DNA from 2 places in the Streptomyces sp. NBC_01298 genome. Region 1 is predicted to be linked to the other one. Evidence: riboswitches for the same ligand, from Rfam matches in the RefSeq annotation. Region 1 holds a riboswitch; the other holds the start of a gene.
What was found. A riboswitch is a leader RNA that binds a small molecule or an ion and turns the genes downstream of it on or off. The one in region 1 is predicted to bind glycine.
Positions count from the first base shown of each region.

Region 2: it holds a riboswitch for glycine, as region 1 does, so the genes downstream of both, gcvT (glycine cleavage system aminomethyltransferase GcvT) here and gcvP (aminomethyl-transferring glycine dehydrogenase) in region 1, are expected to answer to the same signal.

Region 1 covers NZ_CP108414.1:7,508,683-7,514,040, forward strand. The annotation lists partial or broken gene OG730_RS34165 (MerR family transcriptional regulator) at 1-297, shown strand, start outside; gene OG730_RS34170 (DNA polymerase IV) at 387-2,120, shown strand; gene OG730_RS34175 (PRC-barrel domain-containing protein) at 2,377-2,742, opposite strand; glycine riboswitch at 2,863-2,961, shown strand; gene gcvP (aminomethyl-transferring glycine dehydrogenase) at 3,161-5,358, shown strand, end outside.
Region 2 covers NZ_CP108414.1:2,961,183-2,966,540, reverse strand. The annotation lists gene glyA (serine hydroxymethyltransferase) at 1-350, opposite strand, end outside; gene gcvH (glycine cleavage system protein GcvH) at 365-745, opposite strand; gene gcvT (glycine cleavage system aminomethyltransferase GcvT) at 859-1,974, opposite strand; glycine riboswitch at 2,159-2,262, opposite strand; gene OG730_RS13215 (AAA family ATPase) at 2,463-3,149, shown strand; gene OG730_RS13210 (enhanced serine sensitivity protein SseB) at 3,309-4,019, shown strand; gene OG730_RS13205 (enhanced serine sensitivity protein SseB C-terminal domain-containing protein) at 4,087-4,827, shown strand; gene OG730_RS13200 (ABC transporter permease) at 5,265-5,358, shown strand, end outside.

The DNA of each region.
Region 1 (5,358 bases):
GCGCTGCAGAACATCCGCACCGCCGTGCAGCACCTGCGCGACCGGGGTTTCTCGGACCTGGAGCGGATGACGCTGATGAGCGACGGCGCCACCGTGTACGAGTGCACCTCGCCGGATCAGGTGGTCAGCCTGCTCCAGGGCGGCCAGGGAGTCTTCGGGATCGCCGTGGGCGTGGTCTGGCGCGATGTCGAGAACGCCCTGTCCCAGCTGCACGGGGAGCGCGTGGACACCGGCGAGACCGTGGTCGGGCACAACCCGGCCGATGAGCTGGCAGCCCGGAGGAACCGGGCCGTCTGAGACGGACGACGTCGGTGACGGGCGGGCCGTACGGCTCGCCCGTTCCGCGGTCGGGCCGATTGTCAGTGGCGTAGGGCAGCATCGGAGCCGTGAGATCCGCGCCGACCATCCTGCACCTGGACATGGACGCCTTCTACGCCTCCGTGGAGCAGGCGTCGAAGCCGAGCCTGCGCGGCAAGGCAGTCATCGTCGGCGGACTCGGGCCGCGCGGGGTCGTCGCCACCGCCTCCTACGAGGCCAGGCGCTTCGGGGTGCATTCGGCCATGCCGATGGCCCAGGCGCGGCGGCTCTGCCCGAACGGCGCGTGCCTCGTTCCGCGCTTCAGCCTGTACCGCGAGGTCAGCGACACGGTCATGGCGATGCTCCGGGAGCTGTCGCCCCTCGTGGAGCCGCTGAGCCTGGACGAGGCCTTCGTGGACCTGGAGGCGGGCGGCGTCGCCTTCGACGCGGAGGCCGCGCGGGCCGTGGGCGAGCGGCTGAGGGCTGATATCGCCGCCGTGACCGGGCTGAGCGGGTCGGTGGGGCTCGCGGGGTCCAAGATGCTGGCGAAGGTCGCCTCCGAGGAGGCCAAGCCGGCCGGGCTGCTGCTGATCGAGGTCGGCACGGAGCGGGCGCACCTCGCACCGATGTCGGTACGGACCCTGCCCGGGGTGGGGCCGGCCACGGGGGAGCACCTGCGGCGGGCCGGGATCACCACCGTGGGGGAGCTCGCCGAGGCCGGTGAGGACGAACTGGTCCGGATGGTGGGGCGCTCGCACGGGGTCGGGCTGTACCGGATGGCGCGGGGCGTGGACGAGCGGCCGGTGGTCGCCGAGCGCGACGCCAAATCCGTCTCGGTGGAGGACACCTTCGACGTGGACCTGCACGACCGGGTGCGGATCAGGGGCGAGGTGCAGCGGCTCGCGGAGCGGTGCGTGGAGCGGCTGCGGGCGTCGGGGCACTCGGGGCGGACCATCGTGCTCAAGGTGCGGCGGTACGACTTCTCCACGCTGACGCGCTCGGAGACCCTGCGGGGGCCCACGGACGACCCCGCGGTGGTGCGGGAGGCCGCCGGGCGGCTGCTGGAGGCGGTGGACACCACGGGTGGGGTGCGGCTGCTGGGTGTGGGGGTGACGGGGCTGGCGGACTACACGCAGGAGGACCTGTTCGCCTTCGCCGACGCGATGGCTGCGCGAGCCGGGGCGGGTGGGTCGGGTGTGGACCCGTGGCGGGGGCACGCCGATGGGGCTGCGCCCTCGGGCGGGGGGCCGGATGCAGGCACCGACGGGGATCAGGCGGCTGCTGTTCCGGGCCGGGCCACGAGCGAGGGCGCGGGCGCGGGCGAGGGCGCGGGCGACGGGCCGGATGAGGCTGTCCCTCGGGGGCAGGGCGCCGAGCAGGGACCGGTCGATGCTGGCGGGGACGGACCTGGTGGCGCGTCCGTGCCGGGCGCCGGGCCGGTTCGGGCTGTCCCGCACAGCGAGGCCCCCGGGGAGGGGCAGGAGGCCGGGCCCGAGCAGGGTGTCGGGCCGGGGCAGGGCGAATCCGCCGGGCGGGGGCAGGGCGGCGAACCTGAGGCGGGGGTGGCGTCGGGCGCCGAAGGGGTCGTGGAGCGGCGGTGGGCGGCCGGGAGTGATGTGCGGCATGCGGTGTACGGGCCGGGGTGGGTGCAGGGCAGCGGGGTCGGGCGGGTGACCGTGCGGTTCGAGCAGCCCGGATCCCAGCCGGGGCGGGTCCGCACCTTCCTGGTGGATGATCCCGAGCTGGAGGCGTCCGATCCGATGCCGCTGGTCGGGGACCGGGTCTTGGAGGTCGGGGGCCCGACGGCTGTTGAGCGGGCCTGAGAGGGCGTGGCCGTGCCTGACCCGCGGGCACGGGAGCTGTTCGCTGCTCGGGCGGGCGTGCCTGTTGCGGTGCCCGCCAGTAGGCGCTCATGCTGCCGGCAGGTGCCTGCTGTGGGGCGGGTGCGGGTGCGGGGGAGGCGGGAGGGGGTGGGCCCTGCGGGGGCTGTCCCCTACCCTCCCCTTCCACCGTTCCCCGGGGCTCCGCCCCGGGCCCCGCTCCTCAAACGCCGGAGGGGCTGGATTTGGCCGCCCCCGGTCAGGGGGTGTCGGGGGAGGTGTGGCCGAAGTCGTGGGTGAAGTCTGAGGGGAGGGCCAGGTCCAGGCCGTAGTGGTGGTAGAGCTGGAGCTCCTGTTCGGGGGAGAGGTGGCGGCCCACGCCGAAGTCGGGGGCGTCTCGGATGAGGGAGCGTTCGAAGGGAACGCGCAGGGTGTCGCCCACCATCTCGCTGGGCTCCAGCGGGACGAAGGCGTCCCGGCTGAAGAGGCCGGTGCGTACGGCGGCCCATTCGGGGACGCCCGTGGCGTCGTCGAGGTAGACCTCGTCGACGGTGCCGATCTTGGTGCCATTGCGGTCGAACGCCTTGCGGCCGATCAGGCTGCGGGGATCGATGTCGGTCTGCACGGTCCGGTCCCTCCATCTGGGCGCGACTCCTCCGTAATGACTACAAAAGTGCATTTCCGGAGAGGGGGCCACTCGAAGGGAGGCGTCCACATCCTCGCTGGTAGGCTGGGTGGCGGCTGTTGACCCTGTGCGGGAGAGTCCTCCGAGTGAGTGAGACGGAGGCGCCGAAGGAGCAAATCCTCCCCGGAATCTCTCAGGCATACGTACCGCACGTGGTGAGGCCACTCTGGAAAGCAGGTTGCGGGTACCGGGCGCGCAGTGCCGGTCCCTCTCCTCACCGACGGTGAAAGCCGGACCCCGTGGGCGATCCCCGCGTGGCCCGGTGAAGCTCTCAGGTTGTGATGACAGAGGGGGAGGCCGTCCGGGTGCCCGCGCCGTGGTGCCCCTCGCAGGTCGTACGACCAGGAGGCCTCCGTACATGACCGCCAACCGCATTCCGCTCTCCCAGCTGGAGCGAGGCATCCCCTTCGAGCAGCGCCACATCGGCCCGGATGCCGAGGCGCAGGCGAAGATGCTCGCCCAGGTGGGCTACGGCTCGCTGGACGAGCTCACCGCAGCCGCGGTGCCGGATGTGATCAAGACCACCGCCGCGCTGAACCTGCCCGAGGCGCGGACCGAGGCCGAGGTGCTCGCCGAGCTGCGTGAGCTCGCCGACCGCAACCAGGTTCTGTCCTCGATGATCGGCCTGGGTTACTACGGCACCTTCACGCCGCCGGTGATCCTGCGCAACGTCATGGAGAACCCGGCCTGGTACACGGCGTACACGCCGTACCAGCCGGAGATCTCGCAGGGCCGCCTCGAAGCCCTGCTGAACTTCCAGACCGTCGTCGCCGAGCTGACCGGCCTGCCGACCTCCGGCGCCTCCCTGCTCGACGAGGGCACGGCGGCCGCCGAGGCCATGACCCTGGCCCGCCGCGTGGGCAAGGCCAAGGGCAACGTCTTCCTCATCGACGCCGACGCGCTGCCGCAGACCATCGCGGTGATCCAGACCCGTGCCGAGCCGATCGGCATCGAGGTCGTCGTCGCCGACCTGAGCGCGGGGATTCCGGCCGAGATCGTCGAGCGCGGCGTCTACGGCGTGCTGCTCCAGTACCCGGGTGCCTCCGGCGCCGTGCGGGAGATCAAGCCGGTCATCGAGCAGGCGCACGGGCTCGGCGCCATCGTCGCCGTCTCCGCCGACCTGCTCGCCCTGACGCTGCTGACCTCCCCGGGCGAGCTGGGCGCCGACATCGCCGTCGGCACCACCCAGCGTTTCGGCGTCCCGATGGGCTTCGGCGGACCGCACGCCGGCTACATGGCCGTCCAGGCCAAGCACGCCCGCTCGCTGCCCGGCCGCCTCGTCGGCGTCTCCGTGGACGCGGACGGCAACAAGGCCTACCGCCTGGCGCTGCAGACCCGTGAGCAGCACATCCGCCGCGAGAAGGCCACCAGCAACATCTGCACCGCGCAGGTGCTCCTCGCCGTCATGGCCGGCATGTACGCCGTCTACCACGGCCCGGACGGGCTGCGGACGATCGCCCGCCGCACCCACCGCTACGCCGCCCTGCTCGCCGCCGGTCTGACGGCCGGCGGGGTCGAGCTGGTGCACGGCTCGTACTTCGACACCCTCACCGTGCGGGTTCCGGGCCGGGCCGCCGAGGTCGTGGCCGCCGCCCGCGAGGGTGGCGTCAACCTCTTCCAGGTCGATGCCGACCTCGTCTCCATGGCCTGTGACGAGACGACCCTGCGCGCCGACGTCGAGGCCGTCTGGGCCGCCTTCGGCGTCACGGCCGACATCGAGGCGCTCGACGGGAGCGCCGCCGACGCGCTTCCCGAGGGGCTGCTGCGCTCGGACGCGTACCTGACCCACCCGGTCTTCCACCAGCACCGCTCCGAGACCGCGATGCTGCGCTACCTGCGCAAGCTCTCGGACAAGGACTACGCGCTGGACCGCGGCATGATCCCGCTGGGCTCTTGCACCATGAAGCTCAACGCGACCACCGAGATGGAGTCGGTCACCTGGCCCGAATTCGGCCAGTTGCACCCGTTCGCCCCGGTCGAGCAGGCCGAGGGGTACCTCACGCTCATCACTGAGCTGGAGGAACGTCTCTGCGAGGTCACCGGCTACGACAAGGTCTCCATTCAGCCGAACGCCGGCTCCCAGGGTGAGCTCGCCGGCCTGCTGGCCGTCCGCGCCTACCACCGGGCGAACGGCAACGAGCAGCGCACCGTCTGTCTCATCCCGTCCTCCGCGCACGGCACCAACGCCGCGAGCGCCGTGATGGCCGGCATGAAGGTGGTCGTCGTCAAGACCGCCGACGACGGCGAGGTGGACGCGGACGACCTGCGCGCCAAGATCGAGCAGTACCGCGACGAGCTCGCCGTACTGATGATCACGTACCCCTCCACGCACGGTGTGTTCGAGGAGCACGTCGCCGACATCTGCGCCCAGGTGCACGACGCCGGCGGCCAGGTCTACGTGGACGGCGCCAACCTCAACGCCCTGGTGGGCCTGGCCAAGCCGGGTCACTTCGGCGGCGACGTCTCGCACCTGAACCTGCACAAGACCTTCTGCATCCCGCACGGCGGCGGCGGCCCGGGCGTGGGCCCGGTCGGTGTCCGGGCGCATTTGGCCCC
Region 2 (5,358 bases), 4.5 Mb from region 1:
ATGATCGTGTCGCCCGGCTTGATCAGCGCGAACATCGCGGCCGCGTTGGCCTGCGCGCCCGAGTGGGGCTGCACGTTCGCGGCCTCGGCGCCGAAGAGCGCCTTGATGCGGTCGATCGCGATCTGCTCGACCACGTCGACGTGCTCACAGCCGCCGTAGTAGCGGCGGCCGGGGTAGCCCTCGGCGTACTTGTTGGTCAGGACCGAGCCCTGGGCCTCCATGACGGCGACCGGAGCGAAGTTCTCCGACGCGATCATTTCCAGGGTGGACTGCTGGCGCACGAGTTCGGCGTCGACGGCGGCGGCGACGTCCGGGTCGAGCTCGTGGAGGGGAGTGTTCAGTACAGACATCAGGGTTCCCTGGGTCAGTTGCCGGCGGTGAGCTTGGCGTACTCGTCGACGGAGAGCAGGTCGGCCGGCTCCTCCGTGACGCGCACCTTGAAGAGCCAGCCGCCCTCGAACGGAGCCGAGTTCACCAGCGCCGGGTCGTCGATGACGTCCTGGTTGGACTCGACGATCTCGCCGGTGACGGGGGAGTACAGGTCGCTGACCGACTTGGTCGACTCCAGCTCGCCGCAGGTCTCGCCCGCGGTCACGGTGTCACCGACCTCGGGAAGCTGGGCGTAGACGACGTCACCGAGCGCGTTGGCCGCGAACTCCGTGATGCCGACCGTCGAGACGCCGTCGACGGCGTCCGACAGCCACTCGTGCTCCTTGCTGAAACGCAGCTGCTGGGGGTTGCTCATGACCTGATTCTCCTGGATGCGGGGGAGTGGATACGAACGTGGTCGTGCGGGGGTCCTACGGGGTCCCGCGGTGCGGCGCGGAGCGCCGACGGGCGGTGCGGTGCGGTACGGGGCTACTTCTGCCGCTTGTAGAACGGCAGGGCCACGACCTCGTACGCCTCATGCGTACCGCGAATGTCCACGCCGACGCCGGAGGTGCCGGGCGCGGCGTGCGCCGCGTCGACGTAGGCCATCGCGATCGGCTTGCCCAGCGTCGGGGACGGGGCGCCCGAAGTGACCTCGCCGACGACCTGGCCGTCGAAGGTCACGGAGAAGCCGGCGCGCGGAACGCGGCGGCCCTCGGCGATCAGGCCGACCAGCTTGCGCGGCGGGTTGGAGGCGGCGCGCTCGGCAGCGGCCTCCAGGGCAGCGCGGCCGACGAAGTCGCCCTCCTTCTCGAACTTCACGACCCGGCCCAGACCCGCGTCGAACGGGGTCAGGGAGGTGGTCAGCTCGTGCCCGTACAGCGGCATGCCCGCTTCCAGGCGCAGGGTGTCGCGGCAGGACAGGCCGGCCGGGACCAGGCCGACGCCCTCGCCCGCCTTGGTCAGCGCCTGCCACAGCTCCACGGCGTGCTCGGGCGAGACGAACAGCTCGAAGCCGTCCTCGCCGGTGTAGCCGGTGCGCGCGATCAGCGCGGGCACCCCGGCGACCGTGCCGGGCAGGCCGGCGTAGTACTTCAGCCCGTCCAGGTCGGCGTCGGTGAGGGAGGCGAGGATGCCGGGGGACTCCGGGCCCTGCACCGCGAGCAGCGCGTACGCGTCGCGGTCGTCGCGGACCTCGGCGTCGAAGCCGGCGGCGCGCTCGGTGATCGCGTCCAGGACGACCTGGGCGTTGGAGGCGTTCGCGACGACCATGAACTCGGTCTCGCCCAGGCGGTAGACGATCAGGTCGTCGAGGATCCCGCCGTCCTCCTGACAGATGTGCGTGTAGCGGGCGCGGCCGACGCCGACGGTGGAGATGTTGCCGACCAGCGCGTAGTCCAGGACCTTGACGGCCTCGGGGCCGGTCAGGGTGATCTCGCCCATGTGGGAGAGGTCGAAGAGGCCGGCCTTGGTGCGGACGGCGGTGTGCTCGTCGCGCTCGCTCCCGTACCGCAGGGGCATGTCCCAGCCCGCGAAATCGGTCATGGTCGCACCGAGGGAACGGTGCAGCGCATCGAGGGCGGTCAGGCGGGGGGCAGTGCTCATGGGTGTGGCTCCCGGGTCCCAGGGCATGACATGACGAGGAGGAGTTCCTCCCCATCTGTCATCGGAACCTGAGAGGTTCGCCGAGAGTTCCCCGCTTCCAGGGGAAGGCCTTCGACTTGCACCTTGGGTGGAACCGTCGCCGGAGCCCTCAGGGGCGGTGGCGCGGCTCGCTTTTCAGATCTGCCTCATCCACGCGGTACGGGGCCTGAGAGATTCAAGGGAGGTACTTGCTCCTTCGGCGCCCGGGCACCGCCTTGCGGCGTGCCGGGACTCTCCCGCGCGGATTCAAGCGGCCGGTATGCAGTTAGGTGTCCAGATGGCGCACATCATTGCACGGCGTGCGGCCGAATGGGGGAGGGGGGCCGCAAGCCGGGCGGAACCGGAGCGGAACCGGAGCGGACCGGGAGCGGAACCGGACACCCCGGATTACCGTCTCTTTACACTCAGGGGGAACGGGTCCAGGTGACCCGGCGGGGGAGGCGAGCACTGTGCGGAGATTCGGAGTACTGGCGGCGACGAACACCGGCACCGTCGAGGGCGCGGTCGGCGGCGTGCCGTCGCAGCGCGGCCTCGTACGGGACCCGGCGGCGGCCGGCGCGCCGGCGGAGCCCGGAGCGGTACGGGACCTGCGCGGGGCCGAGGGCCCGCGGCGGCTCCGCTTCGCCGAAGGGGACGTCGTGGTGGTCTCCGGACTGCCCGGCGGCGGCAAGAGCACCCTGATCAAGCGGGCCGCCGAGGGCGGCGGCATCGACTCCCAGGACGCCCGCGAGCGGTGGGAGCGCCGGATGCCGGCCGCCCTGCCCTACGCGGTGTACCGGCCGGCGGTCCGGATCGCGCACTACTGGGGCCTGTGGCGGGTGCTCCGCTCCGGGGCCCCGGCCGTGGTCCACGACTGCGGCACGCAGAGCTGGGTCCGGGCACTGCTGGCCTCGGCGGCCCGGCGGCGCGGCCGCGCGCTGCACCTGGTGCTGCTGGACACCACCCCCGAGGAGGCCCGGGCCGGGCAGGCGGCGCGGGGCCGGGGGGTGTCGGCGTACGCCTTCGCCCGGCACCGCGGCGCGGTGGCCCGGCTGCTGCGCGAGGCCGAGGCGGGCCGCCCGCCGGCCGGCTGCGCGTCGGTGACCCTGCTGGACCGCCCGGCGGCGTCGCGGCTGACCTCGATCGCCTTCCGCTAGCGGCGGCGGCCCCCGGTGCGGGCGGCCCCTGGTGCGGGCGGCCCCTGGTGCGGGCGGCCCCCGGTCGGGGTGTCGCGGGCGCCCGTTAATCTCGGGAATCCCGGGAACCTCTGCTCGAGAAACCCGGGCCGAGACCAAGGCGAGCGAGCGGAGACGTACATGTGGCCGGGTAACGAGCTGGAGCAGGTGCTCGGGGCGGCGCTCGGGCAGCCGGACGCCGGGGGGCGGATCCTGGAGGTCCTCGGGCGCAGCGACCTGTGGATCCCGCTGCCCGGCGGGGTGAACAGCCTGAGCCTGCCCACCATGGACATCGACGGCGCCGCGTACGTGCCCGTCTACAGCTCCGAGGAGCAGTTCCGCGCCTGCGTCGGGCCCGGCATGGACTTCGCCGTCGCCCCCGCACCGGAGTTCGCCCGCGGCCTGCCCCCGCAGCTCGGCATCGCGGTCAACCCCGAAGGTTCCGTCGGCGTGCCCCTGCCCCCGCCGGCCGTCGCCGAGCTCTGCCGCGCCGGCCGCGACCCGCTCGACGGCCCGGCCACCGGTGGCCGGGTCCGGCTCTACGAGCCCGACTGGCAGGAGGACCCGGTCGAGTTCCTGGCCGCCGCCGCGGAGGAGTTCCGGGCGACCGGAGTCGTCGCCTCCGCGCACCGCTGCCTCGCCAGCGTCGAGGGCGCCGCGCCGGAGCTCTACGTCGGCGTCCACCTGTTGGGATGGGAGCCCGGGATGCGAAACGCCCCGATGGACGCGCTGGGCCGGGCCCTGACCCGCGTACCACCGCCCTGGCCGGTGCAGTTGATCCTGCTCGACGCCGCGGAAGACCCGGTCGTCGACTACATCACCACGCGCGTGCGCCCCTTCTACCTGCCGTAGTGACGCTTAAGCTGGTGGCCGACACGCGTGGACGACGGGCGGACGAACAGACGAAGAGGGGTACCGGGTGAGTGCGTCAGGCACGGCCGCGGTCGGGCAGGTCGAGCACATGCTGCGCCAGGTGACTCCCGGGCGCTACGAGAGCTACGAGTCTCTCCTGCACGCCCTGGCCGAGGGACGGCTGTGGATGCTCCTCTGGCAGGGGCGGCCCGGCTCCCCCGAAGCCCAGTACGGCGGCATGGAGGTCGAGGGCCTCGGGTACGCGCCCTGCGTGACCTCCCCGCAGGAGCTGGCCGCCAGCGGCTGGAACCGCGGGTACGAGGTGGTCACCGGCCGGGACATCGCCCGCGCCCTCTACCCCGACCGCTGGGGGCTGTGGCTCAATCCGCACGCCCAGGGCGGCGGCGTCGGCCTTCCCTGGGCCGACCTGCGCCGGATCGCCACCGGGCTGGACCGGATGCCGGCCGGCCCGCTGCGGCTGTCCGAGCCCGCCATCGAGCTGCCGCAGTTCTACGGGCTGCTCACGCAGCACGCGCACCGCACGCCCGCCGTCCGGTCGCTGCGCCGCGCCTGGGTGCAGCCCGCGCTGGGGTCCCCGTACCTCGCCGTCGGGCTCGACCTGTACGACGCCTCCGCGCACGCCCTGGAATCGGTGCGGGAGATGATGCGCCAGTCGGTCGGAGCGGTCCCCGAGGGGGTGCCCGTGTGCACGGTCGCGCTCGCGGACGAACACGATCCCGTGGCGATGTGGCTCCGGGCGCAGACCAGGCCCTTCTACGACCGCGAGGGACAGGCGCCCGCCTACTGAGACATCGGCATTCAGCCACCCGAGGCCGCACGGAACAGTCGTTCCGTGCGGCCTTTGCGTTGTCCTGATTTCGACGCTGATGTACGCCCAATAGGCGCACTAGTACGCCGAGTTGGGCGCCATGTCCGATTCCGTACCGAACAGGATGTCTTGCTCCGCTCAGGCGGCAGCGAAGTCCGGATAACGGGAACTCGACCCTCAGATCACGGTTGCGCATCCATTCACCTGCGGGTCTGGCGGCTGATCGAGCGCCCGATGAAGACTCCCCACCCAAGAGCGGGTCAGTCCTCCAGGTGTTGCCTGAGTTCTCCCCGCCACAGGAAATTCGCGCATCCGTACCTCGCAACCTCGCACTCCGAGCGCCACTCCGCACCAACGCCGCCACAGCGGCGGGCATGGGCCGGCCCACCCGTCGGCCGAGAGGGGTCCCCACCACGATGACGGCACCACTGCACGACATGAGCGCGGAGACACCCGCACCCGTGTCCGTAGCCGACGTCCCCGCCAAGGCCATCGAAGGCCGTTCGCCCG